4 regions of the Cellulomonas sp. ICMP 17802 genome follow, and region 4 is predicted to be linked to each of the others. Evidence: predicted binding sites of a transcription regulator. Region 4 holds the regulator's gene; each other region holds the start of a gene.

Region 1 (7,289 bases), on a different contig from region 4:
GATATCCCGCGGCGAGCGTCGAGGAGTACCTCGACCTCGTCCCACCCGACCAGGGCGCCGCGCTGCGCGTGGTGCGCGACCGGCTGGTGGCCGTCGTGCCCGATGCGGAGCAGGTGATCTCCTACCAGGTGCCGACGATCAGGTACCGCGGCGCCGGCCTGGTGGCCCTCTCCGTCGCGAAGGAGCACTGCAGCCTGCACCTCATGAGCCCGCCGCTGGCGCGGTCGCTGGCCGGGACCCTCACCGAGGGGCGCCTGTCGGGCGCGACGCTGCACTTCGACGCCGCGACGCCGCTGTCCGAGGCGACCGTGCGGCTCGTCGCGACCCGCCGGATGGCCGAGGTCGACGCCCGGCTCGACCACTGACGTCCGCCGTCAGCGGCCCGACGGCGAGAAGTGCTGGTAGTCGGTCGGGGAGGCCCAGTCGCCGCCCCACTGCCAGCCCACGCTCGCGAACGCGCGCACGACCTCGTCGTCGGCGTGGATCACGCCCGGGGCGTCCGGCCGGTCGGCGAACTCCCGGCCCGCGTCCGGTGCGACCGACCCGCCCAGGACGTACGGGTTCTCGACCGGGTTGAGGTCGATCGCCCGGCCGTACGCGTGCTCCGACCAGCCCGTGCCGCCGGTGATGGCCCGGCAGTTGAAGGCCGACGTGTTGTCCGCGGCCATCGACGCGTCGTCGCTCGCGCCGAAGTCGTCGACGAGCCGCAGCGAGCGGACCGGGTAGCTCGCGTCGAAGAGGGCGTGGAAGACGGTCACGACGTCCTCGGCGGCGTCCGCGTGGACCACGAGCTCGCCCTGCACCGCGGCGCCGGCGAAGTCGCGGTAGGTGACGGTGACGTACCGGAGGTCCTCGAGCGGCACCGGGCAGCCGGGTCGCCACGAGGCCCTCATCCGGTCGGCCAGCTCGAGGGTGATCGGCGAGATCGTGGACGTGAACGCCGGGGCCAGCGCGACCACCGGCGGCTCGTCCGCGGCCGGCACCGGCGGTGCAGTGACTGGTGCGGGCGCGCTGGACGGCGTGCTGCTCGGTGCGGACGCGCGGCTGGGTGCCGACGACGCGCAGCCCGCCAGGGCCACGACGACGGCGACCATCGCCACGACGGCTCGTCCCACCCCGCCACTATCCCGCGGTCACACCACCCCGCGGCGGTTGCCGACGATTCCCGACGACACCGTCGTGCCCGCCCACATCGCCGGATCGGTGCAGCCCTCCGCGCAGTGCATGCCGCACGTCGGGCACACCCAGAGCGTGTGGTGCCGGTCCACCGTGCACCCGCACGTGACGAACCGCTCCGACGGGCGACCCGGCCCGCTCGTGGTCCAGCGGTGGCCCGCCGGGCAGCCCGGCGGCGGCACCCGCACCCAGCCGCGTGGCGTGCGCTGCCACTTCGACCAGTCGATGTCGCGGACCATCGAACTAGTGTACGAACGGCTCCGGTTGCCTTGCCTGCGCGCGGGGTGTTCGTCCTGGTCAGGGGTGAATGTCAGTGGTCAGTCGTACACTTGTTCGATAGCAGGGTCGGGTGGTGAGCGGAGGTGGTCGCGGTGACGGCGGTGCTCGAGCGTCCGTTTGTCGATGACCTCGCCGTGGACGCGACCCGTGCCGTGTCCGCGGGCGCGGTCGACTCGCTGACGCCTCCCTCCGCTTCGGGCTGGTCGACGGGTTCACCGGTCCCTTCGCCCGCGCTGGTGTGGGCGGATTCGGGTCGGGGTGCGCGTCCGGGTGCGGCGCCCGAGCCGGTGCCCGGTGCTGCGGTGGTGGACCTGGCGGCGGTGGAGGAGTTCCCGCTGCCGGTGGACCTGGCCGCCCTGGTGGCGATGCTGGTCTCGATGCCGGTGGCGGAGGTGTCCGGGGCGGCCCTGGTGAATGGGGTCGCGGCGTGGCGGCAGGTGATCGCGATGGCCCAGGCGGCCCAGGCGGGGTGGGTGCGCGAACTGGTGGCGCGCACGGCGATGGATCCGTTGGTGCGGGTGGCCGATGAGGTGGCGTGCGCCCTGGTGTGCACCCGGCGCCTGGCCCAGGACCTCGTGCTGCGCGCCGACACCACCGCCAGCCACCCGGTGCTGGCCGACGCGTGGGCGGCCGGTGGCATCGAGGCGCGCAAGATCGACGTGATCCTGACCGAGGCCCAGGCCGGCACCACCCTGGGCAGCGCGGTGCGGGACGCGGTGATCGACGACGCCGTGCAGCGTGCCGGGGACCTGACCGCCCCGCAGCTGGCCCGGCACGTGCGCGCCATGGTCCTGGCCGCCGACCCGGACACCGCCGAGAAGCAGCGGCTGGCCGCCCGCGACCGGCGCGGGGTGGTCCTGGACCCGGCCCCCGACGCGATGGCCCGGCTGATCGCCTACCTCCCGGCCGCGGAGGCCACCGCGGCGTTCACCGCGATCGACGCCCTGGCCGGCAACGCCCGGGTGGACGGCGACACCCGCACGGTGGACCAGCGGCGGGCGGACGCGTTCGCGGACATCTTCACCGCCATCCTCGACCGGCAGACCACCCCGGACGGCACCCCGCTACCCCGCAAGCACGGGCAACGGGCCGCGCTGCAGGTCACCGTCGCCGCGTCCACCCTGGCCGGGCTGGACGACCACCCCGGGTTCCTGGGCTCCTACGGGCCGATCCCGGCCCAGGTCGCCCGCGAGCTGGCCCAGGACGCCACCTGGCGGCGCATCCTGACCGACCCCACCGGACAAGCCTGCGCCGTGGACACCCACACCTACCGACCCGGCGCCGACCTGACCCGCACTGTGCAAGCCCGCGACGTGACCTGCACCTTCCCCGGCTGCCGCCAACCCGCCACCCGCTGCGAAATCGACCACCGCACCCCCTATGACCACCACCGGTCAGACCACGAGCAGGGCCTCGAGCCTCAGACGTGCGCGGCGAACCTGCACGCCCTGTGCAAGCACCACCACCAAGCCAAGACGAAACGCTGGTGGCAGGTCACCTACAACCCGACCACCGGGGTCTCCACCTGGACCGACCGACACGGCCTGACCTACGCCCGCCACCCCACCCCCGTCCTGGTCCCCGACCACGCCCTCCACCACCGACCACCCCCACCCCACCCCGGCAACCCACCCTTCTGACACCCGCCACCTGCATCGGTCAGCCACAGGTTGGCCAGGCGCAGCACACCCCTGAGCCGATCACCCGCAGCACACCTCTGAGCCGACCGCCGGCATCGACGCGTCCGCCGACCGCCACCGCGCGCTCCCGCACCATCGCTCGCGCGCAGGCGGTCGACGGCTTCAGGATCGACCGGCGGCTGTCGACGGCTTCGGGATCGACCGCGGCTGTCGGTGGCTACCACCAGGATGGGGCGATGGACGAGGACGATGCTCGGCGGTCGGCGCTCGCGCTGCCCGAGGTGTCGGAGCGACAGAGCTGGGGGCGGCCGGCGTGGTTCCACCGCAACCTGGTCGCGCGGATGTGGGACGACGACCGGCTCACTGTCCGGGTCGAGGACGACGGGGAGCGGCTGGCGCTCGTGGAGCAGGAGCCGGACCTCTACTCGACGACCGACCACCACGCCGGCACGAACCTGGTCCTCATCACGCTCGAGGCCGCGGACGACGTCACCCTGCGCGCGCACCTCGCGGAGTCCTGGTGGTGGGCGGCTCCGCCCGTGCTGCGTCGCCGGTACCCGCAGCTGGGGCCGACGCACGACAGCTGATCCGTCAGGTGGCGTCCGGACGCGGTCCGTACATGATCAGCGCGACACCGAGCAGGCAGACGAGCGCGCCGGTGACGTCCCACCGGTCGGGCTTGAAGTCGTCGGCCACCATGCCCCACGCCAGAGACCCGACGACGAAGACCCCGCCGTAGGCGGCGAGGATGCGACCGAAGTGCGCGTCGGGCTGCAGGGTGGCGACGAACCCGTACAGACCCAGGGCGACGACGCCTGCACCGATCCAGGCCCAGCCGCGGTGCTCGCGCACGCCCTGCCAGATGAGCCACGCGCCACCGATCTCGAGGAGCGCCGCGGCGACGAACAGCACGATCGACCTGGTCACGGTCACGGGTCCTCCAGGCAGGTCGAGGGCTGGTCGCGAGGCAAGGCGAGAGCCAGGTCGGGGTGTGCCGAACCTACCCGGGCACCGGCTACGGGATGCGCCTGAGGAGCGCAAAGCGAACCGGCGACCCCTAGACCGCCCCACGGAGAGAACGCGTCGAGCTCCACCACCCCGACGTCCGGGAACCGCGGCCGCGCCCACCGGCCGTCGTCTCACGCGCCGGACCGCCGGGCCTAGGGTCGGACCATGGCGACGACCGAGCCGGACTGGGTCCGGCACGCGATCTGGTGGCACGTGTACCCGCTCGGCGCGGTCGGCGCGTACCCCGGGCCGCCGCCGGGTCCCGAGGAGCACCGGCTGCTCCGGCTGGTCGCGTGGCTGGACCACGTGGTGGCGCTCGGCGCCTCGGGGATCCTGCTCGGACCGGTGTTCGCATCCACCACCCACGGCTACGACACCGTGGACCACCTGCGCATCGACCCGCGCCTGGGCGACGGGAGCGACTTCGACGAGCTCGTCGCGCAGGCGCACAGCCGGGGCCTGAAGGTGCTGCTCGACGGGGTGTTCAACCACGTCGGGCGCGACTCGGCGATCGCGCGCCGCACGGTGGACGCGCTCGAGGGCCGGTCCGACGACGAGGTCTGGCTGCTCCGCGACGCCGACGGCGGGTTCGTCGGCTTCGAGGGCCACGACGCGCTGGTCACGCTCGACCACGAGCACCCGTCGGTCGTCGACTACGTGGTCCGCGTGATGACCCACTGGCTGGCCCGCGGCGCGGACGGCTGGCGGCTGGACGCGGCCTACGCGGTGCCGACGAGCTTCTGGGCGCAGGTGCTCCCGCGGGTGCGCGCCGAGCACCCCGACGCGTGGTTCGTCGCGGAGGTCATCCACGGCGACTACCCGGCGTTCGTGCAGGAGTCGACCGTCGACTCCCTCACGCAGTACGAGCTGTGGAAGGCCGTCTGGAGCTCGATCCACGACGCCAACCTGTGGGAGCTGGCCTGGTCGCTCACGCGGCACGACGAGTTCCTCGAGACCTTCGCGCCCCAGACATTCGTCGGCAACCACGACACCACCCGCATCGCGAGCACGATCGAGGACGCCCGCCACCGGGCGCACGCGGTCGTCGTGCTGTGCACGGTCGGCGGCACGCCCACGGTCTACGCGGGCGACGAGCTGGGCCTCACGGGCGTGAAGGAGGAGCGCGAGGGCGGCGACGACGCCGTGCGGCCCGAGCTCTCCGCCGACGGCCCGGGCCTCTCGGACAGCCCGGTGCTGCGGCTCTACCAGGACCTCATCGGGCTCCGCCGTCGGCACCCGTGGCTGCACCGCGCGCGCACGCGCCAGGTCGAGCTCACCAACACGACGTTCGTGTACGAGGTCCGGGACGGCGACGACGCCCTGCTGGTCGCGCTCAACCTGGCCGACGAGCCGCTCGCCCGACCGGCCGGAGAGGTGCTCGCGGCCGACGACGACACCCGGGGTCGCGACGACGTCGCGCCGCACGGCTGGGCGGTCGTCCAGCCGTAGCCGCGGGAAGGGCGGCGCACCGGTACCCAGCCGGCACGCCGCCCTCCCCTCACCGCACCCCCGGCGGTGGTCCTGCTACCAGGTCGACGGCGCCGGCGGCACCACGACCGAGGGCCGGTCGTCGCAGGTGATCGTGTTGGGCAGCTCCCACGGCGCGAACCACGGGCCGGTGGTGCCCCCGCCGTCGTTCCCGCCGAGGTCGACGGACGACCACTCGGAGCCGGCCGGCGTGAAGTGGAACGTCCCGCAGTTGTTGATGCCGACCGCACCGACGTTGCGCGCGTCCACGTTCTCGAAGGTGGCCGATCCCGCCGCGCGGGCGCTGAGCACCGAGGTGCCGGTGCCGTCGACGCGGATGTCCTTGAAGTGGACGTCGGTGACCGAGTACAGGTCCTTCACCGGCCAGTCGGCGACGACCATGATCGCGTTGTAGGTGCTGTCGAGGAAGTGGTCGCCGACCACCTGGATGTCCGCGTCGATGCTCTTCTCCAGCGCGAAGAACCAGATGGCGCCGAGCCCGATGTTCCAGTTGAGCTCGTACGTGCCGGCCCGGACGGTGGTGTTGTCGGTGATCCAGAGGTGCCCGGTGAAGGCCTCGGCGCCGAACCGGGAACCGACCTGGATGCCGGAGCCCTCGCGGATCGGGTCGGCGACCAGGTTGCCGACGACCGAGTTGTCGGTGCCGCCGTAGATCGCGATGCCGTTGGCGAGGGTCGGCGTCTGGACCGTGTTGTGGTCGAACGTGTTGCCGGAGTTGGTGGTCTTCTCCGCCCACATCGCGAGCCCGTCGTCGCCGGTGTTCCGCACGACGTTGTTCGACGCGACCGAGTTGGTCACGCCCGTGTGGAAGTTCAGGCCGTCGGCGATCTGGTCGACGATCACGCTGTTCTTGACGACGAGGTTGTTCATCGGACCGTCCACCCACACGCCGACCTTGGTGTGCTGGATGTAGAGGCCGTCGATCGTCGAGTCGCTCAGGGCACCACCGATGCCGTTGACCTGGTCGGTGTCGATGCGCTCGCGCACGTCGCCCTGGATGGCGAACCCGGACAGGTGCACGTTGTGGCTGCCACCCTCCGCGGCGGACTTCCCGTAGAACCCGACGCCAGTGTGCACGGAGCCGTCGGGCGCGGGGGTCGAGAGGGTCACCTGAGAACCGCGGATGATCGTGTACCAGGACCCGGCGCCCTCGATCGTCACGTCGTCCACGACGATGTGCCGGTTCACCTGGTAGACGCCCGGCGGCACGTAGACGGGCAGGTGCTTCGCCTTGGCGAACGCGATGGCCTTGTCGAACGCGGGTGCCGCGTCGCGCCGCCCGGTCGGGTCGGCGCCGAAGAGCAGCACGTTCGCGGCCATCACGCGCACGTGCGGCAGGCCGACCACCTCGGAGTCGAGCAGGTCGACGACCGTCCACGCCGCCGCGGTGCCCACGGGCGCGGTCAGTCGGACCTTCGCGCCGGCGGGGTACGTGCGGCCCAGGAGCAGGCGCTGCTCGTCGTAGAAGTGCATGGGCCGGAACGGCGTCGTCACGGTCGGGGTGGGCGTGGTCGCCGCGGGCACGCAGCCGCACTCGGTGATCCACCAGTCGGGGTGCAGCAGCCCGGCGTTCGGGTCGTTGCTGAACGGGTACTGGTTGTAGAGCCACGAGTACTGCGAGGTCAGCGTCATGGTCCGCCTGTCGCGGCCGTCGACCGTGACCGCCAGCGGAGCGGTGAGGCCGCCGCCGGTGGCCGA
Region 2 (7,289 bases), on a different contig from region 4:
GGGCGTGCCCGTGAGCTCCCCGACCCCTGGCGCCGGCGCCGCGGCCGTGCCGCCGAGCGGGGGTGCGGCAGCGGCTGCCAGCGCGGCGGCGTCGCCGGCTACCCGGCCCGCCACCGAACCGACGACTCCGTCGCCGAGCCGCGGACCGGCCGCGAGCCGCGCCACGTCCGTGGGAGCCTCTGCTCCCGCCGACAGTCCCTCAGCCGCAGGCGGCCTCACCGGCTCCCGGCTGAGCGCTCCGCCGCCCGACCCGTCCCAGCCCCTGCCGACGCTCGACGACCTCCTCGCGGCGCGTCATCCCGCGGCCGGCGGCCCCGCCGAGCACGGGTGGCGGGCCGGTGTCCGCCGCGTGACCTTCGGTGGGATCGCCCCCGGGCCCGGTCGCGTCGAACGGCGCCGTCGCGTCGCCTCGGCGTCGGTGCGTCGCACGCTCGACGGCCCCAAGACCGTCGTGGTCATCAACCCCAAGGGCGGCGCGCACAAGACGACGGCGACCATGCTGCTCGCCGCGACGTTCGGCCTGCAGCGCGGCGGGTACACGCTGGCCTGGGACAACAACGAGACCCGCGGCACGCTCGGGTGGCGTTCGTCGCACGCCGACCACACCCGGACCGCCGTCGACCTGCTCAATGCCCTGCCCGCCCTCGGTTCCGGCGGGACCGTCCGGATCGGCGACCTCGACGGGTTCGTCCGCACCCAGCCGAGCGAGCAGTTCGACGTGCTGGCCTCCGACGAGAACTCCGCCTCGGCCTCGTCCGTCGACGCAGCCTCGTTCTCGTCGCTGCACCAGGTGCTGTCGCGGTTCTACCGGGTGCTCGTGATCGACACGGGCAACAACATGCGTGCCTCGAACTGGCAGGCGGCGGTCGGCGCCGCCGACCAGATCGTCGTCGTCTCGACCGTGCGGGAGGACACCGCGCAGTCGGCCGCCTGGGCGCTCGACGCCCTGCGGGCGACGGGTCACGACGAGGCCGTCCGGCGAGCCGTGACCGTGCTCTCGGCCCCGGAACCGAAGGTCGACAAGGACCTGCAGCGCCGGCTCAAGAGCCACTTCGGCGCCCTCACCCGCGCCGTCCTCGAGGTGCCCCACGACAAGGCGCTCGTCGCCGGTGGGCCGATCGACTACGAGGCGCTCAGCACCACGACCCGCGACGCCTGGCTCCGAGTCACCGCCGTGGTCGCGGACGGCCTCTGACGCCTTCCGGGACGCGGGGGTCCGTCGACGGTTCGCCGTTCATCGGCGGCAGGCGACCGCTGACAAGGGCCGACCGGCGACCGGCTGCTGCGAGGCGTGGCGACCTCCCGGGTCGCGACTGACTCTCCCGCGATCCGGCAGCTGCCGGCGTCGCGCGGCTAGAACGGCGGTGGTCCCGGATCCTTCGCGGTGGCCGGGAGGACGACCGCTCGCCGTCGTGGCTGGCGGTCGACTCGTTCCACCGAGCCGTCGGCGCCGGGCACGACGAGGTAGCGCAAGCCGGCGGGCGTGATCCACTCGAACCGACCCGGGCTGGGCTGGGACAGTCGATGGCCGCCATCTGTCTTGAGTCGGTGGTCGCGTGGGCACACCGGTCCGAGGTTCCCCGCGGAGGTGGTGCCTTCGCCCCCGCTTCCGTGGAACTCGATCGTGTGGTCGAGGTCGCACTGCTCGGCGGTCGCGGAGCAGTGCGGGCGGACGCATCGCTTGTCGCGGTGCCGGACGTGGTCGGCGAGGTCCGCGGGCGGTCGGTACCGGGTCCGGCCCACGTCGAGGACGGCGCCGCTGGTCGGGTCGGTCACCAGCCGCCGCCAGACACCGCCGAGCGCCAGCGCTCGGGCCTGTGTGGCCTGCAGCGGCCCGTAGCCGTCGAGCTCGGCCGGCTCCTCGTCGAGAGCGAGCAGCGTCGACAGGGCGACCGTCACGTTCACCTGGATCCTCGGTCGTCGTACCCGGACCCCGGTAGGTGCTGCGTCGGCGGTGTCGGCGTCGCTCTCGTCGTCATCGATGGCGGCAGAGCGGCTGTCCGGGTGCGGTGCGGCCTCGACACGGCAGCCGGTGCGGCCGGTCAGGATGTCCACGAGGGTGTCGGCGCGGAGCTGGTCGAGGGTGCGCGGGTCGGCGGCCGCGCGTGCGGTGCGGGCTGTGGCCTCGAGGACGGCATCGATCTCGACCGCCGACTCCGCGGGCAGCACCGCCCACAGCCCCGCCATGCCGTCGGGCAGTCGTCGGGGGCGGTCGACGCGACGGGCCGCGCGGGCGACGCGGTGGCGGACGTCCGCATCGGCGGGGGAGAGGGTGACCAGCGCCCGCTCGACGTCGGTGGCGAGCTGGCTCGGGGTGCGTACCTCAGCGCGCGGCAGCACCTCCGCCTGCACGGCGTCCGCGAGGTCGGGCGCGGCGTTCCAGAGCCGGTCGATGAGCACGAGGGCCTTGGGGGTATCGATCTCGCCGGCCGCCAGCGCGTCCGCCGTCGCGAGCATCGCGCCGGTCAGGGCCCGGCCGTTGCGCACGAGCTGGGCGCCCGCTCGTCGCGACCAGGCGAGCCGCATCGCGATCTCGTCGCCCGCCGTGCACGACAGGTCCGTCCTGGTGGCCTGGTACGGCCACGAGGGATTCATCGACGCCCGCCCGGCCAGCGATGCGGCGGCGCGCGCGCTTCCGAGGAACACCCACGACGCCAGCCGCTGCCACGCGGCGACGACCTCCGCCAGCTCCTCGTCCGAGAGCGTGTCCCGGTCGATCGACTCGAGGACGATCGCGAGCTCCGGCCCTGCTGGGGTGAGCGCCACGTCCGTAGGACCGAACGCCGGTCGCCTCAGGTGGTCGTCGGGGTGCTCGACGACGTCCGCCTCGTCGATCCACCGATCGCCGTCGAGGACCGCCAGGGACTTCGACAGTGCGAACCAGGGATCGTCGCCGAGGATCTCCGAGGTCGCCGGGTCAGTCACCGACGAGTGCTCGGCCGGGGCGGCGGCGCGGTCCGGGCAGATAGCGGCACCCGACGACCACGAGCCCGGGGGTGGTGGTGAAACGGACGAATCGAACATACGTACGAATCTACCGTCCGCCGCGGACGCGTCAGGTGGCGTACGGGAAAGGTTGTGGACAGCGACGACAACGTGGGGGCTGTGGGCGGCTCGGCGCCGGACGGTCGAGAACGCACGAGACCGAGAAGGGGCAAGAATCCCCAGCCGCACGAAACTCCGCACCCGGTGGTGCAAGAACCGGAGTCCACGCGACAGAGTGCAGGTGTAGGCCTTCGCCCGACCGACAACGACCACCTGGGAGCACCGTGCCGTCGCGGACACCGAGTACGCCGGACCTCGAGCCGGACGACCCGCCGCTCGACGACCGGCCGGAGGAGACCGTCGACGCGGATGGCGTCGCCGATGCGACGGCCGGTGCCACCCCGGCCGCCGCGGCGCCCACCGACACGACAGCCGAGGCAGTCCCGATCACGGTCGCGTCCCACGGGGCCGTCCCGGACGCCACCCACGACGCCGTCTGGTTCGAGGCCGTGGTCCGCGCGCACGCGTCGGCGGTGCACCGCTTCGTCGTCCGCCGGGCCGGGCGGGACGAGGCCGAGGACCTCACGGCGGACGTGCTCGCGGTGGCGTGGCGCCGGCGCGAGGACGTGCCGCACGGCGCCGAGCTGCCGTGGCTGTACCGGACGGCCGGCTTCGTCGTCGCGAACCACCGTCGCAAGGGTCGCCCGGTGCCGGTGGGCGACCTCCCTGACGAGATCGACGCCGACGATCCCGCGACGCGCGCGGTGCAGGACGAGCGGGTGCGGGAGGTGCTCGGCGGACTCGGCGCCCGGGACCGGCAGATCCTGCTGCTCAACGCGTGGGAGGGCCTGACGGGCGACGCGCTCGCGGAGGTGCTCGGGATCGGTCGCGGGGGAGCCGACGCCGCGCTGAGCCGCGCCCGTGCGCGCCTGCGCGACGCCTGGGCCGCAGCGGAAGCCTGAGCGGCAGCTCTGCAAGACGCGGTCGGGCCTGAGCGGCAGCGCCGCAAAGACGGGCCTGAGCGGCAGCGCCGCAAAGACGGGCCTGAGCGGCAGCGCCGCAAAGACACGGTCGGGGCCAGAGCGGCAGCGCCCGCAAGACGCGGCCGCGCCCGCAGGCAGCGGAAGCCCGCCGGCCGCCGCCTGCAAGCCCGGCCCGGGTCGGCACACAAGTGGGGTAGAGAGCACCGCACCCCCCGACCCAGGAGGCAGGACCGTGAACGACAGCACCGAGCACGAGCAGCCAGAAGGCACCGACGACGTCGCGTTCGCCCGGCTCCAGGCCGCGGACCCGGCGGCGGGCAGCGAGCCGGACCTGGCCCGCCTCACGGCGGCGATCACGGAGCGGACGGGCGTCGAGCTGGGCGGTCCGACCGACGAGCTCGCCGCCCGTCGCAACCGCCGCGCCCCGCGCTGGCTGCAGATCGCCGCGGCGGTCGCGGGCGTCGCGGTGATCGGCGGGGGCAGCTACGCGTACGGGCTCAACAACGCCCCGGAGACGGTCACGGCCTCCCCGGCGATGTCGCTCGCCAACAGCGGCGGCGGACGGGACGCCGCGGCGCCGGAGTCGGCGTCGATGGCGGCCGGCGGGGGTGTGGCCTCCGACCAGTCCAAGCTCATGTACCCCTGGTACGGCGGGCGCACGGTGTTCACGGCCAGCGGGCTGTCCACCGAGGGCGGGTCGGGCAAGGCCTACGGCTTCGACGCCGCGGGCACGTTCTCGCAGGAGACGCTCGTCGCCGCCGCCACCGCTCTCGGAGTGACCGGGCAGCCGCGGCAGGAGTACGGCTCGTGGTCGGTGGGCGCGACGGACGGCACCGGTCCGTCGGTGTCGCTGTCGCCGGACGGCCTGGCGAGCCTCTCGTACTACGACCCGACGCGGGACCCGTGGAACTGCTCGCGCTCGGCGGAGGACTCCATCCAGGCGCCCGGGACGGACTCGGCCGGCGGCGGCGTCGCGGTGCCCGAGCCGGCCGGCACGCCGGAGTGCACCACGGCCGGTGCGGCCCCGACGGGGGACGCGGCGGTCGCGCAGGCCGCCGACGTGCTGAAGTCCCTGGGCATCGACACCTCGGGCTACCAGCTCGCGGCGACGACCGACCCGGGCAGCCCGCAGGTCACCAACGTCACCGCCACCCAGGTGGTCGACGGCCAGCAGACCGGCGTCACCGCGAGCGTCACGATCGTCGCCGACGGGGTCCAGTCGCTGTACGCCCCGCTCGCGCCGATCGTCGACCTGGGCGCGTACGACGTCGTCAGCCCGACGGAGGCCGTGGCCCGGCTGGGCGACCCGCGGTTCGGCATCTCGGGCGGTGGCGGCGTGATGCCGCTCGCGTCCGAGGGCATGAAGGTGGCCGACGACTCCGCGGCGATCGCCCCGTCCGACGAGCCGACCGTCCCGGCGACGCCGACCGCGGGGAGCCCGCTGGCGTGGCCCGTGCAGCACGTCACGCTGGTCTCGTCCCGCCTCGGCGTCGCGCTCACCACGCTGCCGACGGGGGCCTCGGTGCTGGTGCCGACGTACGAGCTCGCCGACGCCGACGGCATGACGTGGAGCGTCATCGCGGTCGTCGACGACCAGCTGGACTTCTCCGCAGCGGGCTGACCCCGGAGGTCCCGCGGAGAGAGCACGAAGGCCGGCCGGCGTCGGAGGGACGCCGACCGGCCTTCGTCATGCCGCATCGCAGGACCGACCAGCGCGAGCCCGCGACCATGTGATCAGCGCCGTCATCGGCGCTCGTGGGCCCGTCAACGACGTGCTCGCGAGAACGCGAGCCCCGCGACCATGCGATCAGCCGCGCCATCGGCGCTGGTGGGGCCGCCGACGACATGCTCGCGGTCGGTGGTTCCTGCCAGACTCGCCCCCATGGCCGACCGCACCGAGAAGCTGCTCCTGCTGGACACCGCGTCGCTGTACTTCCGCGCGTACTTCGGGGTCCCCGACTCCGTGAAGGCGCCGGACGGGACGCCGGTCAACGCGGTGCGCGGGCTGCTCGACATGATCGCCACGCTGGTCACGACCCACCGGCCCACGCGGCTGGTCATGTGCTGGGACGACGACTGGCGGCCGCAGTTCCGGGTGGACGCCATCCCGTCGTACAAGGCCCACCGGGTCGCGGTCGAGGTGCCCGGCACCACGGGCATCGAGGAGGTGCCCGACACCCTGTCCCCGCAGGTGCCGGTCATCGTCGACGTGCTGAGGGCGCTCGGCATCGCGCGGGTGGGCGTCCCCGGGTACGAGGCGGACGACGTCATCGGCACCTTCGTCGCGCGCGAGGTGGCTCGCGACGAGCGCGCCGCGGTGGACGTCATCACCGGCGACCGGGACCTGTTCCAGCTGGTCGACGACAGCGTCCCCGTGCGGGTGCTGTACACGATCCGCGGCATCCGCGACCTGATGGCCGTCGACCAGGCGCTGCTGCAGGAGAAGTACGGGGTGCCGTCGGGCCAGGCGTACGCCGACATGGCCGTGCTGCGCGGGGACCCGAGCGACGGGCTGCCCGGCGTGCCGGGGATCGGGGAGAAGACGGCCGCGCAGCTCATCCACCGCTACGGCTCGCTTCCCGGCATCCTCGCCGCGCGGGACGCGGGCGACCCCGGGCTGTCGGCGACGCAGAGGCGCCGCCTGGTCGAGGCGGCGGCCTACCTCGAGGTCGCCCCGGCGGTGGTCCGGGTCGCTCCCGACGCGCCCGTGGGGGACGTCGACGACCGGCTGCCGCACGTCGTCGCGGACGCCGAGGCGCTGGTCGCGCTGGCGGAGCGGTGGGGCCTCTCGTCGAGCGTCAAGCGGGTGGTGGACGCGCTCGCGCTGGGCTGAGACCGGCCTGTGTCACGGGATGTGACGCAGCCCGGAGCGGGTGAAGCCAGGAAATCGGACGTATCAGACATGGACGGACGTCCTCCTGCTGGGACGTGCGTTACCGACCGGTAGCCACGTCCCACCGGAGATCACCGGCACCCGCACCCCGACCAGGGGTCTCGATCGGAAAGGCACGTCCATGTCCTCCGTCCCCACCCTGACGTCCACGGCGAAGAAGCACCCCGCGGCCCGGACGTCGGCCCCCGTCCCGAGCAACACGCTCGCCCGGCCCGCAGCCGCCGCCACGTCGGTCATCGACCGCTCGGTCGCCGGCCTCGCCACCGTGCTGACCCGGCACTCCATCACGGCGCTGCGGATCAGCCTCGGGCTCGTGTTCCTCGGCTTCGGGGTGCTGAAGTTCTTCCCCGGCATGAGCCCGGCGGCCGAGCTGGCCGAGCGCACCATCGGCGCGCTCACCCTGGGCCACGTGGGCCCGACCGCGGCGC
Region 3 (7,289 bases), on a different contig from region 4:
CACCTGCGGGTGCTCGAGGAGGCGGGGCTCATCGAGCGCACGGTCACGGCCCAGTGGCGAACCTGTGCGCTGCGCACCGAGCCGCTGGACGAGGTCGCCACCTGGGTCGACGGTCACCGCCGGCACTGGGAGGAGCGCTTCGACCTGCTGGACGAGCGACTGCGACGGAACCGACCGACCCGAGAAGAGGCAGACCATGACTGAGAAGAATCCGACCCTGGAGAAGGCCTTCACCATCACGCGCATCTTCGACGCGCCGCGCGCGGAGATCTGGCGCGCGTGGACCGACCCGGACGAGGCTGCGGCCTGGTGGCACCCGCGCGGGCTCGAGACGCCACGCGACTCGGTGCGGCTCGACGTCCGCCCCGGCGGCACCTACGCCTACACGATGGTCGCGCCCGACGGGTCCTCGTACCCGACTGCGGGGACGTACCGCGAGGTCGAGGAGCCGTCGCGACTCGTGTTCACCTGGGCGCAGCCGGGCGACCCCGACGAGCTCGCGCCCGTGATCACCGTGACGCTCGAGGATCTCGGTCAGCGGACGCGCATGGTGTTCCACATCGACGGCATCGGTGGGCAGGCCGGTGACGAGGATGTCTACGACGGATGGGACTCGGCGTTCGGCGTGCTGACGGACCGGCTCGCCTGACGCTCGCCGTCGCAGCGCTGAGGCGTCCGTCGTCGTGCGGACGCCTCAGCGCTGCTCGCGGCGCAGGGCGACGACGACCACCAGCGGCCAGAGGGCCTGCGCGCCGGCGACGGCCCGCTCGGTGAGCCCGGTCGCGTCGCCGCCGGCCTGCAGCTCGCCGACGAAGGCGGCGAGCAGCCCGACCAGCGCGACGGACGCGCCGACGCCGACGGCCGGCCGCAGGATCCCGGTCGCGCCGCGGCGCCGCGAGAACGCCGGCCACAGGGCGAGGGCGCCGAACCCGATCCCGGCGGCGATGCCGTGGGCCGTCGGGTAGGCGTCGACGGGGAGTGTCGCGACGGCCAGCGTGGCGGCCCCGCCGAGCGCGTGCAGCAGCCGGGCGGCGCGGGGGACGGGTCGCAGGCCGGTGGCCGTCACCAGGTGCGCGACGCCGGTGATCGCGAGGCCGGCGGTCATGATCCACGGGTCGGTCGCCGTCGAGGCGGCGAGCGCGCTGATCGTCTCCTGCACCGGGTCGAACGAGGGCTGCTGCGCGGCCGCGAGGGTCCAGCCGCCGATCATGGCGACGGGCGCGGCGATCGCGGACGCGAGCGCCCAGCGGGGGACGTCCATGGAGGGGCTGCCTTCGGCTCGGTGCTGTCGGAGACTGGGGTTCGTGACCGACCACCCCGGCGGACTGGTCGTCGAGGAGCACTTCGACGGCCCCGACCTCGATCCTGCCCTGTGGCTGCCGCACTACCTGCCGGCCTGGAGCTCCCGAGAGCTCACCCGGGCGTCGTACGAGCTGCGCGACTCCTGCCTGCACCTACGCATCCCGCCGACGCAGGGGCTCTGGTGCGCCGACGACCACCGGCCGCCGATGCGGGTCTCCGGCGTCCAGTCGGGGAGCTGGTCCGGGCCGGTCGGCGAGACCCGCGGGCAGCAGCCGTACCGGGACGGGCTCGTGGTCCGCGAGGCGCAGGAGACGTTCCGCGGCTGGACGCCATCGGGCGGCCGCATCGAGCTGCGGGCGCGCGCCGTGCTCTCGCCGCGGTCGATGGTCGCGTTCTGGCTGGTCGGGCTGGAGGACGAGCCGTCGCGGTGCGCGGAGATCTGCGTGATGGAGATCTTCGGCGACGCGGTCCGTCCCGGGTCCGCCGAGGTCGGCGTCGGCCTGCACGCGTTCCGGGATCCCGACGTCGTCGAGGACTGGGCCGCGGTGCGGCTGCCGATCGATCCGGCCCAGTTCCACACGTACACGGTCGACTGGACCGTGGATCGGGCCCAGCTGCTGGTCGACGGCGTCGTGGCGCGGACCTGCGCGCGACCCCCGACCTACCCCATGCAGCTCATGCTCGCCGTGTTCGACTTCCCCGAGCGATCGGTGGGTGACGACGCCGACGCCGTGCCCGAGCTCGTCGTCGACAGCCTGCGCGGGTACGCCTGCGGCTGAGCGCTGCCGCCGTTCGGATGGTTCCCGTGACTCGTCGCGCACAGGCACTCGAATCACGCCCGCGGGTAGTCCGTCGCACGGTATAACCGAGCCTCCACCTGCTCCGATGCGCTGTCTGCGCTCTGCCCTTTCCGCCTTCCCCGCCGACCGTGAGGACTCCGACGCGTGCTGATCTTCTGGGTGATCGCCGGCGTCGCCCTGGTGCTCCTGGTCCTGACCGTGACGGTCGGCGACTTCCTCGACCCGGCCCTCGACAGCCTCGACTTCACCGGCGGCTACCTCTCTTCGACCGTGGTGCTCTCGTTCCTGGCCACGTTCGGCCTGGTCGGCGGGCTGCTGCTGTCGACGACGGACGTCAGCGCGTTCGTCGCCGCGCTCGCGGGAGTCGTGGCCGGGGCGGTGGTCGGTGCGGGCGCGGGCGTGGCCACCCGCGCCCTGACGCACGGGCCGACGGCCCACCAGATCACCAGCAGCGACTACGTCGGCCAGGCGGCCACCGTGACCACGTCGATCCCGGCCGACGGCCTCGGCCAGATCTCGCTGGTGGTCGCGGGCCAGAGCACCGCGCTGGCGGCCCGCGCCGACGAGCCCGTGCCCACCGGGTCCGGCGTCACCGTCGTCGCCAACCTCGGGCCGGGCGTCGTCAAGGTCAGCTCGTCCCCGTCCCACACCCTCTAGGAGCTCGTCGTGCTGCCTGACAGCTGGTTGCCCGTCCTCGCCGTGGCCGGTCTGGTCCTCGTCGTCCTCGTGGTCGGCATCGCGATCGCGAAGCGGTACCGCGTGGCCAAGCCCAACGAGGCGTTCATCGTCACGGGCCGCAAGGGCAAGACGTCGGGTGACCTGTCGGGCCAGAAGGTGGTGACGGGTGGCGGCGTGTTCGTGCTGCCGTTCGTGCAGCAGCTGTCCGTGCTCGACATGTCGTCGCGTCGCATCACGGTCGAGGTCAACGGCGCGCCGTCGTCGCAGGGCATCGCGCTGAACGTGTCCGGCGTGGCCATCGTCAAGGTGCACAACGAGGACGTCTCCATCCGGGCGGCCGCGCAGCGGTTCGGCAGCCAGCAGGAGGAGATCGACAGCTTCACCACGAACCAGCTCTCGGGCGCGCTGCGCGCGATCGTCGGCAACCTCACCGTCGAGCAGGTGATCCGCGACCGCGAGTCGTTCTCGCAGCAGGTGCTCGAGTCCGTGACCGGGTCGCTCAGCGCGCAGGGGCTGAGCCTCGACGCGTTCACCATCCAGGAGGTCACCGACCACGGCGGCGGCACCTACATCCTCGACATGGGCCGCGCGTCCGCCGCCGCGATCCGCCGGGAGGCCGAGATCGCGGAGGCGGAGGCCCGCCGGTTGTCGGAGGAGAAGCGGATCGACTCCGAGACGCAGGTGGCCAACTACCAGCGCGCGCTCGACCTGCGCCAGGCCGAGATCCTCGCGGAGACGGATCGCGCGAAGGCCCTCTCCGCGTCCGCGGGCCCGCTCGAGGCGGCGGCCCGGCAGCAGGAGATCCTCGCGCAGGAGGAGCTCGTCGCCCAGCGGCAGGCGGCCCTGACCGAGCGCCAGCTCGACACCACGGTCCGGCGCCCCGCCGACGCCGAGCGCTACCGGCTCGAGCAGCAGGCCGAGGCCCAGCGCATCACCGCGGTCAAGGCGGCCGAGGCGGCGAAGGCGGAGAACGAGCTGCGCGGTGCCGGTGAGCTGGCGCTGCGGTCCGCGCAGGCGTCGGCCACCAAGCTCGAGGGCGAGGCCGAGGCCGCCGCCGTCCTGGCGCGCGGCAAGGCCGAGGCCGAGGCGCTCCAGCAGCGGGCCGAGGCGTACAAGGAGTTCAACCAGGCCGCCGTGTTCGACCGGCTGCTCGACACCCTCCCCGAGATCGCCAAGCAGCTCGCCGCGCCGATGGGGAACATCGACAACCTGACGGTCGTCTCGACCGACGGCGCGTCTGCGCTGCCCAAGGCCGTCGCGGGCAACTTCCTGCAGCTGCAGGAGCTGATCAAGTCGACCACCGGGCTCGACCTCACGCAGATCATCGGGCAGCTCACCGACTCGTCGACGGTCGTGGTGCCGGCGAAGGCGAGCAACGGGGTTCCGACGACGGCGGTCTGAGCGGATCGGGCCGCCCGCCCGTCGGCCTGGACGTCGAGCCGCCCACAGCCCACGCGCCGAGGATCGCCGTCCACGACTGCATTGCTCGCCGGCGGCGATGTCGGACCCTCTTCGTACATTTGTGCGAACGGAGCGGGTGCGCGACGAGGGAGGGCAGCGGTGACGGCGATCCTCGAGTCCGGTGTCGTCCCGGTCGACGACCTCGTCGACAGCCCCTGGCCGGAGTGGATCGACACCGCCGAGCCGTGGGAGCCGGTGGCGGAGGTCGTCTGCCCGGACGTGCCGGAGCCCTACGTGCCCGATCCGCTGCCGGACTTCAGCGTGCGGGTCCTGGTCCCGTTCTCGGACGGGCTCGGCGACGCCACGGTCCCGATGCTCCCGGACTTCCCGGTGCTGAATCACCGACTCCCGGTCGCGGCACTCGCCGGGATCCTCGAGTCGGTCGAACCGGCCGACCTGCGGGGTGCGCACCTGGTCAACGCGATCATGGGGTGGGAGCAGGCGATCTGCGCGGCGCAGGCCGCCCAGGCGGAGCTCGTGCGTGAGCTCGCGACGCAGATGGGCGCGAACGCGCTCAGGGACGCCGGCGACGAGCTGGCGTCCGCGCTGGTGTGCACCCGCCAGGCGGCAGAGCGGATGGTCGTGCGCGCGGTGCAGGCGGCCGAGCACCCGCCGCTCTCCGACGCGTGGTCCGCCGGGCTGATCGGCTCCCGCAAGATCGACATCATCCTGGACGAGGTGGCGGTGGCCGACCGGGCCTCGGACGTCGTCGCGGATGCCCTGGACGCGGCCGGCGAGCTCACGGCCCCTCAGCTCGCCCGGCACGTGCGGGCTGCCGTGATCGGGGCGGATGCAGCCGCCGCCCAGCGTCGCGCGGCCAGGGAGCGAGCCGATCGGCGCGTGGAGCTCACCCCGGCGCGTGACGCGATGGCGTGGATCGGGGCGTACCTGCCGGCCGACCAGGCGCTGGCGGTGTTCACGACCGTGGACGCCCTCGCCGGCACCACCCGGGTCGACGGCGACCCGCGCACCGCGGACCAGCGCCGGGCGGACGCGTTCGCGGACATCTTCGTCGGGATCCTGGAGCGTCAGACGACGCCCGACGGGACGCCGCTGCCCACCCGCGGCGGCCAGCGGGTCGCCGTCCAGCTCACCGTCGCGGCGACCACGCTGCTCGGCCTCGACGAGGCCCCGGCGTACCTCGGATCCTTCGGGCCGATCCCCGCGTCGATGGCGCGCGAGCTCGCGCAGGACGGCACGTGGCGCCGGGTGCTGACCGACCCGGCGGGCCAGGTGTGCGAGGTCGGTTCGGTCGCCTACCGGCCCGGCGCTGACCTCACCCGGCTGGTCCAGGCGCGCGACCAGACGTGCACGTTCCCGGGGTGCCGCCAGCCGGCCGTCCGCTGCGACCTGGACCACCGGGAGCCGTACGACCACGGCCGACCGGGCGACGTGCAGACCTGCGAGGCGAACCTCCACTGCCTGTGCAGGCATCACCACCAGGCGAAGACCGAGGGTCGGTGGAAGGTGACCTACGACCGGGCCACCGGCGAGTCCACCTGGACCAGCCCTCTGGGCATCACGCACGTCCGGCGCCCGCAGCCCGTCCTCTCGGCGGCCCCGGTGGGCGCGCGTCGACCGGAACCTCCTCCGCCGGCTCCCCGCGACCGAGGCGACCCACCGTTCTGACGGGGTGACGACCCCGTTCGCCGGGGTTCCGGCCCTGGCGTCGACCGAGCCGTCCGTGCCGACCGAGCCGTCCGTGCCGACCTAGCCGACCGTGCCGACCTAGCCGACCGTGCCGACCTGGCCGACCGTGCCGACCTGGCCGACCGTGCCGACCCAGCCGACCGTGCCGACCTGGCCGACCGTGCCGACCGAGTCGACCGTGCCGACCGAGTCGACCGTGCCGACCGGCGGCGTGCGCCTGCGTCGTGCTGGCTAACCGCGCTCGTCGCGCGCGAGCACCTACCCTCGACCCATGACCGTGCTCACCAGGAACAATGTCGTGCTCTCGGGGGTCGTCGGCGCTCCGCCGATGGTGTTCGCGCACGGCTTCGGCTGCGACCAGACCATGTGGCGTTTCGTGGCGCCCGCGTTCGAGGCGTCGCACCGGGTGGTCCTGTTCGACCACGTCGGCGCGGGCGGCTCGGACCTGACGGCGTATGACCCGGAGCGGTACGCCTCGCTCGTCGGCTACGCCGACGACGTCGTGCAGCTGCTGGAGGAGCTCGACCTCGGTCCGGTGGTGTTCGTCGGCCACTCGGTGAGCGGGATGATCGGCGCCCTGGCGGCGGCCCGGCGGCCGGAGCTGTTCGACCGCCTGGTGCTCGTGGGTCCGAGCCCGCGCTACGTGGACGACGCCGGCTACCGCGGCGGGTTCAGCGCGGTGGAGATCGACGAGCTGCTCGAGACCATGGACGACAACTACCTCGGCTGGTCGGCGTTCATCGCCCCGGTCATCATGGGCAATGCCGACCGGCCCGAGCTCGGCGACGAGCTGACCAACTCGTTCTGCCGCACGGACCCGGCGATCGCCAAGAGGTTCGCGCGGACCACGTTCCTGTCGGACAACCGTGCGGATCTCGCGTCGGTGCGCACGCCGGCTCTCGTGCTGCAGTGCCGCGAGGACGTCATCGCGCCGCCCGAGGTCGGGCAGTACGTGCACGACCACCTGGCCGGCAGCGAGCTCGTGCTCCTCGACGCCGTCGGGCACTGCCCCAACCTGAGCGCGCCCAACCAGGTGATCGGCGCCATCACGGACTACCTGGCCCATGCCGACGCCCGGTCGTAGCCACGCCTGGGACGTCGCACCGGTCGCGCTCCTGCAGCTCGCGGCCGACGGGACGATCCTCGACGCCAACCGGATGTTCCTCGAGTGGGTCGGCCGCGCGCCGCAGGACGTGCTCGGCGGGACGCGCCTGAGCGAGCTGCTCTCGGTGGGCGGGCGCATCTACTGGGAGACGCACCTGTCCCCGCTGCTGCACATGCAGGGCCGGATCGACGAGGTCGCCGTCGAGCTGCGCGGGCCGGACGGCCGGCTCCCGGTCCTGCTGTCGGCCCGCGCGCGCAGCTTCGACGACGGCGCCGCGGTGGTGGACGTTGCCC
Region 4 (7,289 bases):
CAGGTGGTGGGGTCCGACGACATCGCCGTGTGCGCCGACGCGGACATCGTGATGTTCACGGCGGGCGCCAAGCAGAAGCCCGGGCAGTCCCGGCTCGACCTCGCGGAGGCCACGATCGGCCTGGTCCGCAAGGTGCTCCCGGCGCTCGTCGACGTCGCGCCCGACGCGGTGTACGTCATGGTGACCAACCCGGTCGACGTCGTCACCTACGCCGCCCTGCAGATCTCGGGCCTGCCGCCCACCCAGCTGTTCGGGTCCGGCACGGTGCTCGACTCGTCGCGCCTGCGGTACCTCATCGCGCAGCACACGGGTGTCGCGGTGCAGAACGTGCACGCGTACATCGCGGGGGAGCACGGCGACACCGAGCTGCCGCTGTGGGGCTCCGCGAGCATCGGCTCGGTCCCGCTGCTCGAGTGGACCGGCCCGGGCGGCTCGTCGTTCACCCCCGAGGTGCGCGAGCACATCGCCGCCGAGGTGGTCGGCTCCGCGTACCGGATCATCGAGGGCAAGGGGGCGACCAACTACGCGGTGGCCCTGGCGGGTTCCCGCATCATCGAGGCCGTGCTCAAGGACGAGGGCCGGGTGCTGCCCGTCTCGTCGCTGCTGGACGACTACTACGGGATCAGCGACGTCTGCCTCTCCGTCCCGGCGATCGTCGGGGCGCTCGGCGTCGGCAAGCGGCTGCCCGTGCCCCTCTCGGACGACGAGCTGGCCGGCCTGCGGAGCTCCGCGGACGCCGTGCGCTCGGTGGCGCGGCAGTTCGGGTTCTGAGCCCGGCGCGCCGGACGGCACCGTGTCCGGTGCCGTCCGGCGTCCCCCGCGGTGCGTCCGCAGGCGTCAGAGGCTGCGCAGCACGCTGACGACGCGGCCGAGGACCGTGGACTCGTCGCCGGGGATGGGCGAGTACGCCGGGTTGTGCGGCATCAGCCACACGTGGCCGTCGATGCGCTTGAGCGTCTTGACCGTCGCCTCGCCGTCGATCATGGCCGCCACGATCTCGCCGTTCTCCGCCACCGGCTGGCGACGGACCACGACCCAGTCGCCGTCGCAGATCGCCGCGTCGATCATGGAGTCGCCGCTGACCTTGAGCAGGAAGAGGTCGCCGTCGCCCACGAGCTGGCGGGGGAGCGGGAACACGTCCTCGACCACCTGCTCCGCGAGGATCGGCCCGCCCGCCGCGATCCTGCCGACGACCGGCACGTACGACGGCGCCGGCATGCGCTCGCCGTCCGCCTGGTCGGGGAAGCTCGACCGGCTGCCGTCCGGGGCGGTCCAGGTGCCCACGCCGCGCGAGTCGTCCGCGTGCACGACCTCGATGGCCCGCGGGCGGTTGGGGTCGCGCCGCAGGTAGCCCTTGCGCTCGAGCGCGGTGAGCTGGTGCTTGACGCTCGACGGGCTGGTGAGGCCGACGGCCTCGCCGATCTCGCGCATGCTCGGCGGGTAGCCGCGGGACTCGACGGACGACCGGATGGTGTCGAGCACGAGCCGCTGGCGCGCCGTGAGGCCGTCCGGGCCCGGCGCGCCGTCCGGCAGCGCGTGGACCGTCGCCAGGTCCTTCTCGGGCTGGGACGTGTCCCGTGAGTCCGTCACTGCGCTCCTCCTCGGTCCGGCGGCCGCCTCTCGGCCTGATCCGCCACGGCACTGCTGCTGCTCTGCTGCTCGAGCTCCCCGTCCCACAGGCCCCTGACCTGCGCCGACGGGTGCTGCCCGCGGTCGTGTCAGTGGCTCGTGGTGCGCTTTGCCTGCATCGCCAGCCTAGGGATGTCGGGACCGAAGATCAAACATCTGTTCGATCGTGTCTCGACAGTGTCGGTGGATGCTGGTAGACATCGTACAGACGTTCGACGAACAGGCGTTCGACGATCAGCACCACCCCGGGCCACCGGGCCGAGCAGGAACGAGAGACGTGATGAGCGCGATGGTGATGGGACCGGCGATGCCGAGGATCTCGACCTCGAGCGCCCGGACGGTGGGCCGCCGAGCTGAGGGCCTGCGCGCGGTCGGCGCGGGGTCGGTCGCCGACCGCCGGGCCGAGGCGCGTCCGGCGGCGAGCGCGCACCTGCGGCTCACCACCCGGGGTCGCGTCGTGCTCTGGGTCCTCGCCGCGAGCCTCGTCGCGCTCGTCACGCTGCTCGGCAGCCGCGCCGCCGCCGACGGCCCGGCCGGTGCGCAGGAGGTCGTGCGGCACGTGGTCCAGCCGGGGGAGACGATGTGGCAGATCGCGGAGACCGTCGCCGGGCCGTCCGACGACGTCCGGGACGTGGTGTTCGACCTCGTGCGCCTGAACGAGCTCCCCGACTCCGGCCTGATGGCCGGGCAGGTCATCGTGGTGCCGGCCGGGTAGTGCCGGCGAGGGTGGACCCCGACCGCGGGTGAGCACGGCTCGCGGTGGTGTTGGCCGGGCGGCCCGTCGTGCGAGGTTCGGGCTGGTCGTTCGCCCACGGCGAGGGGCCTTGCACCGCTGGGGGGCGTGGCCTAGCGTCACGGAGGCGTTCTCGAGACGCCACCGCCGCGGGTCGACGTCCCGGCCCGGCGCGCCAGCTCGAAGGGGATCACGGTGCACTGTCCGTTCTGCCGTCACCCGGACTCGCGGGTCGTGGACTCGCGCACCTCGGACGACGGGTCGACCATCCGGCGTCGCCGCCAGTGCCCGCACTGCAACCGGCGCTTCACCACGGTGGAGACCGCGAGCCTCTCGGTCGTCAAGCGCTCCGGTGCCACCGAGCCGTTCAGCCGCGAGAAGATCGCGGGCGGCGTGCGCAAGGCGTGCCAGGGACGGCCGGTCAGCGAGGACGACCTCGCGCTCCTGGCGCAGAAGGTCGAGGAGACGCTGCGCGGCGCGGGCTCGGCGGAGATCGACGCCTACGAGATCGGCCTCGCCATCCTGGGGCCCCTGCGCGAGCTCGACGAGGTCGCCTACCTGCGCTTCGCCAGCGTCTACCAGGCCTTCGACTCGCTCGAGGACTTCGAGGCGGCGATCACGGTCCTGCGGGCGGAGCGCGAGGACGACGGCGACGCCGACGACGACGGCGCCGCCCACGAGGGCGCCGAGGCAGTCGCGGAGCCCGCCGACGAGGGCGCTCGCACCAGCTGATACGGGTTGGGCGTCGCGCGGCGACAGCACGTAGGTTCGTCGGGTGCTTCCTACCGACCTCGAGCTCCTCCACGTCCCCGGCGCGCCCGCCGTCCTGCCCGACGGCAGCCGCGCCATCGTCTCGGTCGTCCGCCCCGACCTCACGGGCGACGAGTACACGGGCCACCTCTGGTCCGTCGACCTCGTCGGCGACCAGCCGCCCCGGCCGCTGACCCGGGGCCACCTCGACACCGCGCCGGACGTGTCGCCGGACGGTCGGTGGGTGGCGTTCCTGCGGTCGGAGCCCGAGGGCAAGCCGCAGGTCCACGTCGTCGAGTCCGCCGGGGGCGAGCCGTTCCGGCTGACCGACGCGCCGCTGGGCGCCGCGGAGCCGCGGTTCTCGCCGGACGGCACCCGGATCGCCTACACGGCCCGGGTGCCCGAGCCGGGCCGGTACGACGCGGACGGCAAGCCCGGGTCGGAGGACCCGCGGCACATCACGGAGCTGAAGTACCGCGCGGACGGCATCGGGTTCGTGCGGGACCGGCCGCAGCACGTGTTCGTCGTCGACGTGCCCACCGATGGCGAGCGGCCGGCGTCGGTCCCCGAGCCGGTGGCGCTGACCGCCGGGCCGGTCGGCGTGGCGGGTGCGCGGTGGCTGCCGTCGGGCGAGGCCCTCGTCGGCGTCTCCTCCCGGCACGCGTCGCGCGAGGACGACCTGCGCAGCGACGCGGTGCTGGTCGCCGCCGCTCCGGACGGCGACCCCGCGGCGCCGGTGGCCCTCACCGACGCCGACGCCGGCAGCACGCTCGGCGTCGAGGCGGTCCTGCCGTCGGCGGACGGGAGCACGCTGTGGCTGCTCGCCGGCGACCTGGGGTCGACCGGCCGCGACTTCGTCGCCGCGCAGGTGGGGCTGTTCCGCCTCCCGCTGGGCGTCGAGGGTGCCACCCCCGAGCGGCTCACCGACCTGGACGACGACCAGCTGACCGGCGTCCTGGTCGAGGTGCACGGCGACCCGGTGGTCGGCGTGGAGCGGCGGGGTGCCCAGCACCTGGTCCGGCTCCACGACGACGGCACGGCGACCACGCTGGTCGGCGGCACGTCCGTGGTCTCGGGCGCGGCGGCGGCTCCCGGGCGGGTCGTCGTGACCGCCGGGTCTCCCACGTCGTCGGGCGAGGTCCTCGCGGTCGACCTGGGCACGGGGGCCGTCGAGGCGCGCACCGACCTGTCGGGCCCGCTGCGCGAGACCGGCCGCGTGCGCGTCCCGGCCGAGCTGCTGGCCACCGCGCCCGACGGCTACGAGGTGCACGGCTGGGTGGTCACGCCGGACCCGGAGCGGTTCGGCGCCGGCCCCCACCCGACGATCCTCATGATCCACGGCGGCCCGTTCGCGCAGTACACGCACGGACTGTTCGACGAGGTGCAGGTGCTGGCCGAGGCCGGGTACGCGGTGGTCTTCGGCAACCCGCGCGGGTCCTCCGGCTACGGGCGGGCGCACGGGCTGGCCATCCAGGGCGGGTTCGGCACGGTCGACACCGACGACGTGCTGGCCCTGCTGTCCGCCGCGCTGCAGGACCCGGCGCTGGACGGCGAGCGCGTCGGGGTGATGGGCGGCTCGTACGGCGGCTACCTGACCGCGTGGCTGACCACGCGGACGGACCGGTTCGCCGCGGCGATCGTCGAGCGCGGCTTCCTCGACCCGGTGAGCTTCGTGGGGTCCAGCGACATCGGCTGGTTCTTCGGCACCGCCTACCTGGGCGACGCCGCGGACGAGCAGGGCGCGGTCGCGGTCGCCGCCCAGTCGCCCATGGCCCACGTCGGGGCGGTCCGCACGCCGACCCTCGTGATCCACTCCGAGCAGGACTGGCGCTGCCCGGTGGAGCAGGGCCAGCGGTGGTTCGTCGAGCTCAAGCGGCGGGGGGTCGAGGCCGAGCTGCTGCTGTTCCCGGGCGAGGGTCACGAGCTGTCCCGGTCCGGCAACCCGAAGCACCGCCGCGCCCGGTTCGAGCACGTGCTGCGGTGGTGGTCCACGCACCTGCCCGTGGGCGGCTGACCTACCGGTCGCTCGAGCGCACGCCCCACAGGTTGATCCCGGCGTCGACGGCGTGCGGCTCGATCGTCGCGACCTCGTCGTCGGTGAGCGGGGGCAGCGCGACGGCGGCGAGGTTCTCGTCGAGCTGGTCGGTGGTCCGCGCACCGACCAGCACCGACGTGACCCGCGGGTCCCGCAGCACCCACGCGAGCGCGAGCTGGGGGAGCGTCCGACCGCCCTCCCGGGCGATCCGGTCGAGGGCGCGTACGTGGTCGAGCACCTCGTCGGTGAGCCACTCGGTACGCAGGGGGCCGCCGCGCGCGGCGCGGGAGTCGGCCGGGACGCCGTGCAGGTAGCGCGCGCTGAGCATGCCCTGGGCCAGCGGCGAGAACGCCACGACGGCCAGGTCCCCGTCGCCCGCGACGTCGAGCAGGGACCGGCCGTCGGCCCCCGGCCGCTCGATCCAGCGGTTGAGGATCGAGTAGGCGGGCTGGTGCACGGCGAGCCGCAGGCCGAGGGACTGCGCGACGGCGAGGGCCGCGACGGTCCGGTCGGCCGAGTACGACGAGATGCCGGCGTGCCGCGCCTTGCCGGACCGCACGGCGCGGTCGAGCGCGCCAATCGTCTCCTCGAGCGGCGTGGTCGGGTCGAACCGGTGGCTGTAGAACACGTCGACGCTGTCCAGCCCGAGCCGCCGCAGCGACTCGTCGAGGGACGCGCGCAGGTACTTGGCGGAGCCGTGCTCGCCGTACGGCCCCGGCCACGCCCGGTAGCCCGCCTTGGTGGTCAGCAGCAGCTCGTCGCGGTGCCCGCGCAGCTCGCGCGCCAGGAGGCGGCCCACGGACTCCTCGGCGGCGAAGGGCGGCGGGCCGTAGTTGTTGGCCAGGTCCAGGTGCACCACGCCCCGGTCGACCGCGTGCAGGACGAGCCGGCGCTGGTCGTCGAACGGGGTCGCCGCGCCGAAGTTCTGCCAGAGGCCGAGCGAGACCATGGGCCAGGAGAGGCCGCCCGCCCGGCGGTGGGGGAGTTTGTCGGCATCGGGCACGGAGCCGACGCTACCGGCCGCCAGAAGAGGTGGCGCCCGGGGTTCGAGTCCGTAGGCTGGGCAGGTCGCGGGCGCAGACGTCCGTCGGCACAGAGCACCGCATCGGAGGAGACGCCATGGCGAAGGATGACGAGACGGCGACCACGGAGGCGGCGGTGAGCGACGACACGAAGGCGAAGTTCCGCGAGGCGCTCGAGCGCAAGAAGTCGAACCAGCACAGGACCGCGGACGGCTCGGCCAACACCGGTCAGGTGCACGGCTCCGAGACCGCCGGACCGTCGCAGCGTCGCTTCCAGCGCAAGTCCGGCTCCGCCTGACACCGACGGCAGAAGGGCCCGACCACGCAGGTGGTCGGGCCCTTCCGCACACCGACGGTCAGGACAGCAGGCGCAGCCGCACCGACTCGGGCCGCGACGAGAGCGCGTCGACCACCGCGGCGTCGACGGGCGCGCCGGCGTCGGTCACCACGTAGCCCAGCTCCCCGCGCGTGGCGAGCAGCTGCCCCTCGATGTTCACGCCGTGCTCCGCGAGCGTCGCGTTGACCGCGGCCAGCACGCCGGGGACGTTGCGGTGCAGGTAGGCCAGCCGGTGCACGCCGGGCTGCTGCTCGAGCGCGAGGTTGGGCACGTTGACGCTCAGCGTGGTGGAGCCGGTGGCCAGGTAGTCGCGGACCTTGTTGGACACGAACTGCCCGATGGCCTCCTGCGCCTCCTCGGTGGAGCCGCCGGTGTGCGGCGTGAGGATGACGTTCGGCAGACCGCGGAGCTCCGACTCGAACGGGTCGCCCTTGCGCTTGGGCTCGACCGGGAACACGTCCACGGCGGCGCCGGCCACGTGGCCGGACACGATCGCGTCGCGCAGGGACGCGTAGTCGACGACGAACCCGCGCGAGAGGTTGAGGAACACCGCACCGGGCCGCATCTGCGCGAACTGCTTGGCGCCGAACAGGCCCGCGTTGCCGCTGCGGCCGTCGACGTGCAGGGTCACGATGTCCGCGGCCTCGAGCAGCTCGTCGAGCGTGTGCATGCGGCGGGCGTTGCCCAGCGCGAGCTTCTCGGCCGTGTCGTAGAACACGACCGACATGCCGAGGTTCTCGGCCAGCACCGACAGCTGCGTGCCGATGTTGCCGTAGCCGATGA

What was found. The regulator LexA, encoded in region 4, represses DNA repair genes until DNA is damaged. The targets are predictions, from matches to a motif close to TCGAACANNTGTTCGA.
Region 1: a site for LexA is predicted at 1,498-1,513, ahead of AB5970_RS13185 (DUF222 domain-containing protein). Genes of this name have one in related genera too.
Region 2: a site for LexA is predicted at 3,017-3,032, ahead of AB5970_RS02445 (HNH endonuclease signature motif containing protein). Genes of this name have one in related genera too.
Region 3: a site for LexA is predicted at 4,293-4,308, ahead of AB5970_RS10535 (HNH endonuclease signature motif containing protein). Genes of this name have one in related genera too.

Annotation. Positions count from the first base shown of each region.
Region 1 covers NZ_JBGFQZ010000017.1:36,847-44,135, forward strand. The annotation lists gene AB5970_RS13170 (iron chaperone) at 1-365, shown strand, start outside; gene AB5970_RS13175 (M15 family metallopeptidase) at 375-1,115, opposite strand; gene AB5970_RS13180 (hypothetical protein) at 1,134-1,415, opposite strand; gene AB5970_RS13185 (DUF222 domain-containing protein) at 1,758-3,095, shown strand; gene AB5970_RS13190 (MmcQ/YjbR family DNA-binding protein) at 3,332-3,682, shown strand; gene AB5970_RS13195 (YnfA family protein) at 3,687-4,028, opposite strand; gene AB5970_RS13200 (alpha-amylase family glycosyl hydrolase) at 4,269-5,552, shown strand; gene AB5970_RS13205 (glycosyl hydrolase family 28-related protein) at 5,628-7,289, opposite strand, start outside.
Region 2 covers NZ_JBGFQZ010000001.1:492,969-500,257, forward strand. The annotation lists gene AB5970_RS02440 (chromosome partitioning protein) at 1-1,195, shown strand, start outside; gene AB5970_RS02445 (HNH endonuclease signature motif containing protein) at 1,354-2,925, opposite strand; gene AB5970_RS02450 (RNA polymerase sigma factor) at 3,270-3,947, shown strand; gene AB5970_RS02455 (hypothetical protein) at 4,201-5,589, shown strand; gene AB5970_RS02460 (5'-3' exonuclease) at 5,851-6,801, shown strand; gene AB5970_RS02465 (DoxX family membrane protein) at 6,983-7,289, shown strand, end outside.
Region 3 covers NZ_JBGFQZ010000010.1:85,809-93,097, reverse strand. The annotation lists gene AB5970_RS10565 (ArsR/SmtB family transcription factor) at 1-204, shown strand, start outside; gene AB5970_RS10560 (SRPBCC family protein) at 197-649, shown strand; gene AB5970_RS10555 (DUF998 domain-containing protein) at 695-1,261, opposite strand; gene AB5970_RS10550 (glycoside hydrolase family 16 protein) at 1,305-2,081, shown strand; gene AB5970_RS10545 (hypothetical protein) at 2,247-2,759, shown strand; gene AB5970_RS10540 (flotillin family protein) at 2,769-4,181, shown strand; gene AB5970_RS10535 (HNH endonuclease signature motif containing protein) at 4,341-5,870, shown strand; gene AB5970_RS10530 (alpha/beta fold hydrolase) at 6,163-6,975, shown strand; gene AB5970_RS10525 (PP2C family protein-serine/threonine phosphatase) at 6,956-7,289, shown strand, end outside.
Region 4 covers NZ_JBGFQZ010000030.1:29,025-36,313, reverse strand. The annotation lists gene AB5970_RS16505 (L-lactate dehydrogenase) at 1-771, shown strand, start outside; gene lexA (transcriptional repressor LexA) at 838-1,590, opposite strand; gene AB5970_RS16495 (LysM peptidoglycan-binding domain-containing protein) at 1,910-2,344, shown strand; gene nrdR (transcriptional regulator NrdR) at 2,558-3,094, shown strand; gene AB5970_RS16485 (S9 family peptidase) at 3,138-5,126, shown strand; gene AB5970_RS16480 (aldo/keto reductase) at 5,128-6,150, opposite strand; gene AB5970_RS16475 (DUF5302 domain-containing protein) at 6,267-6,467, shown strand; gene serA (phosphoglycerate dehydrogenase) at 6,526-7,289, opposite strand, start outside.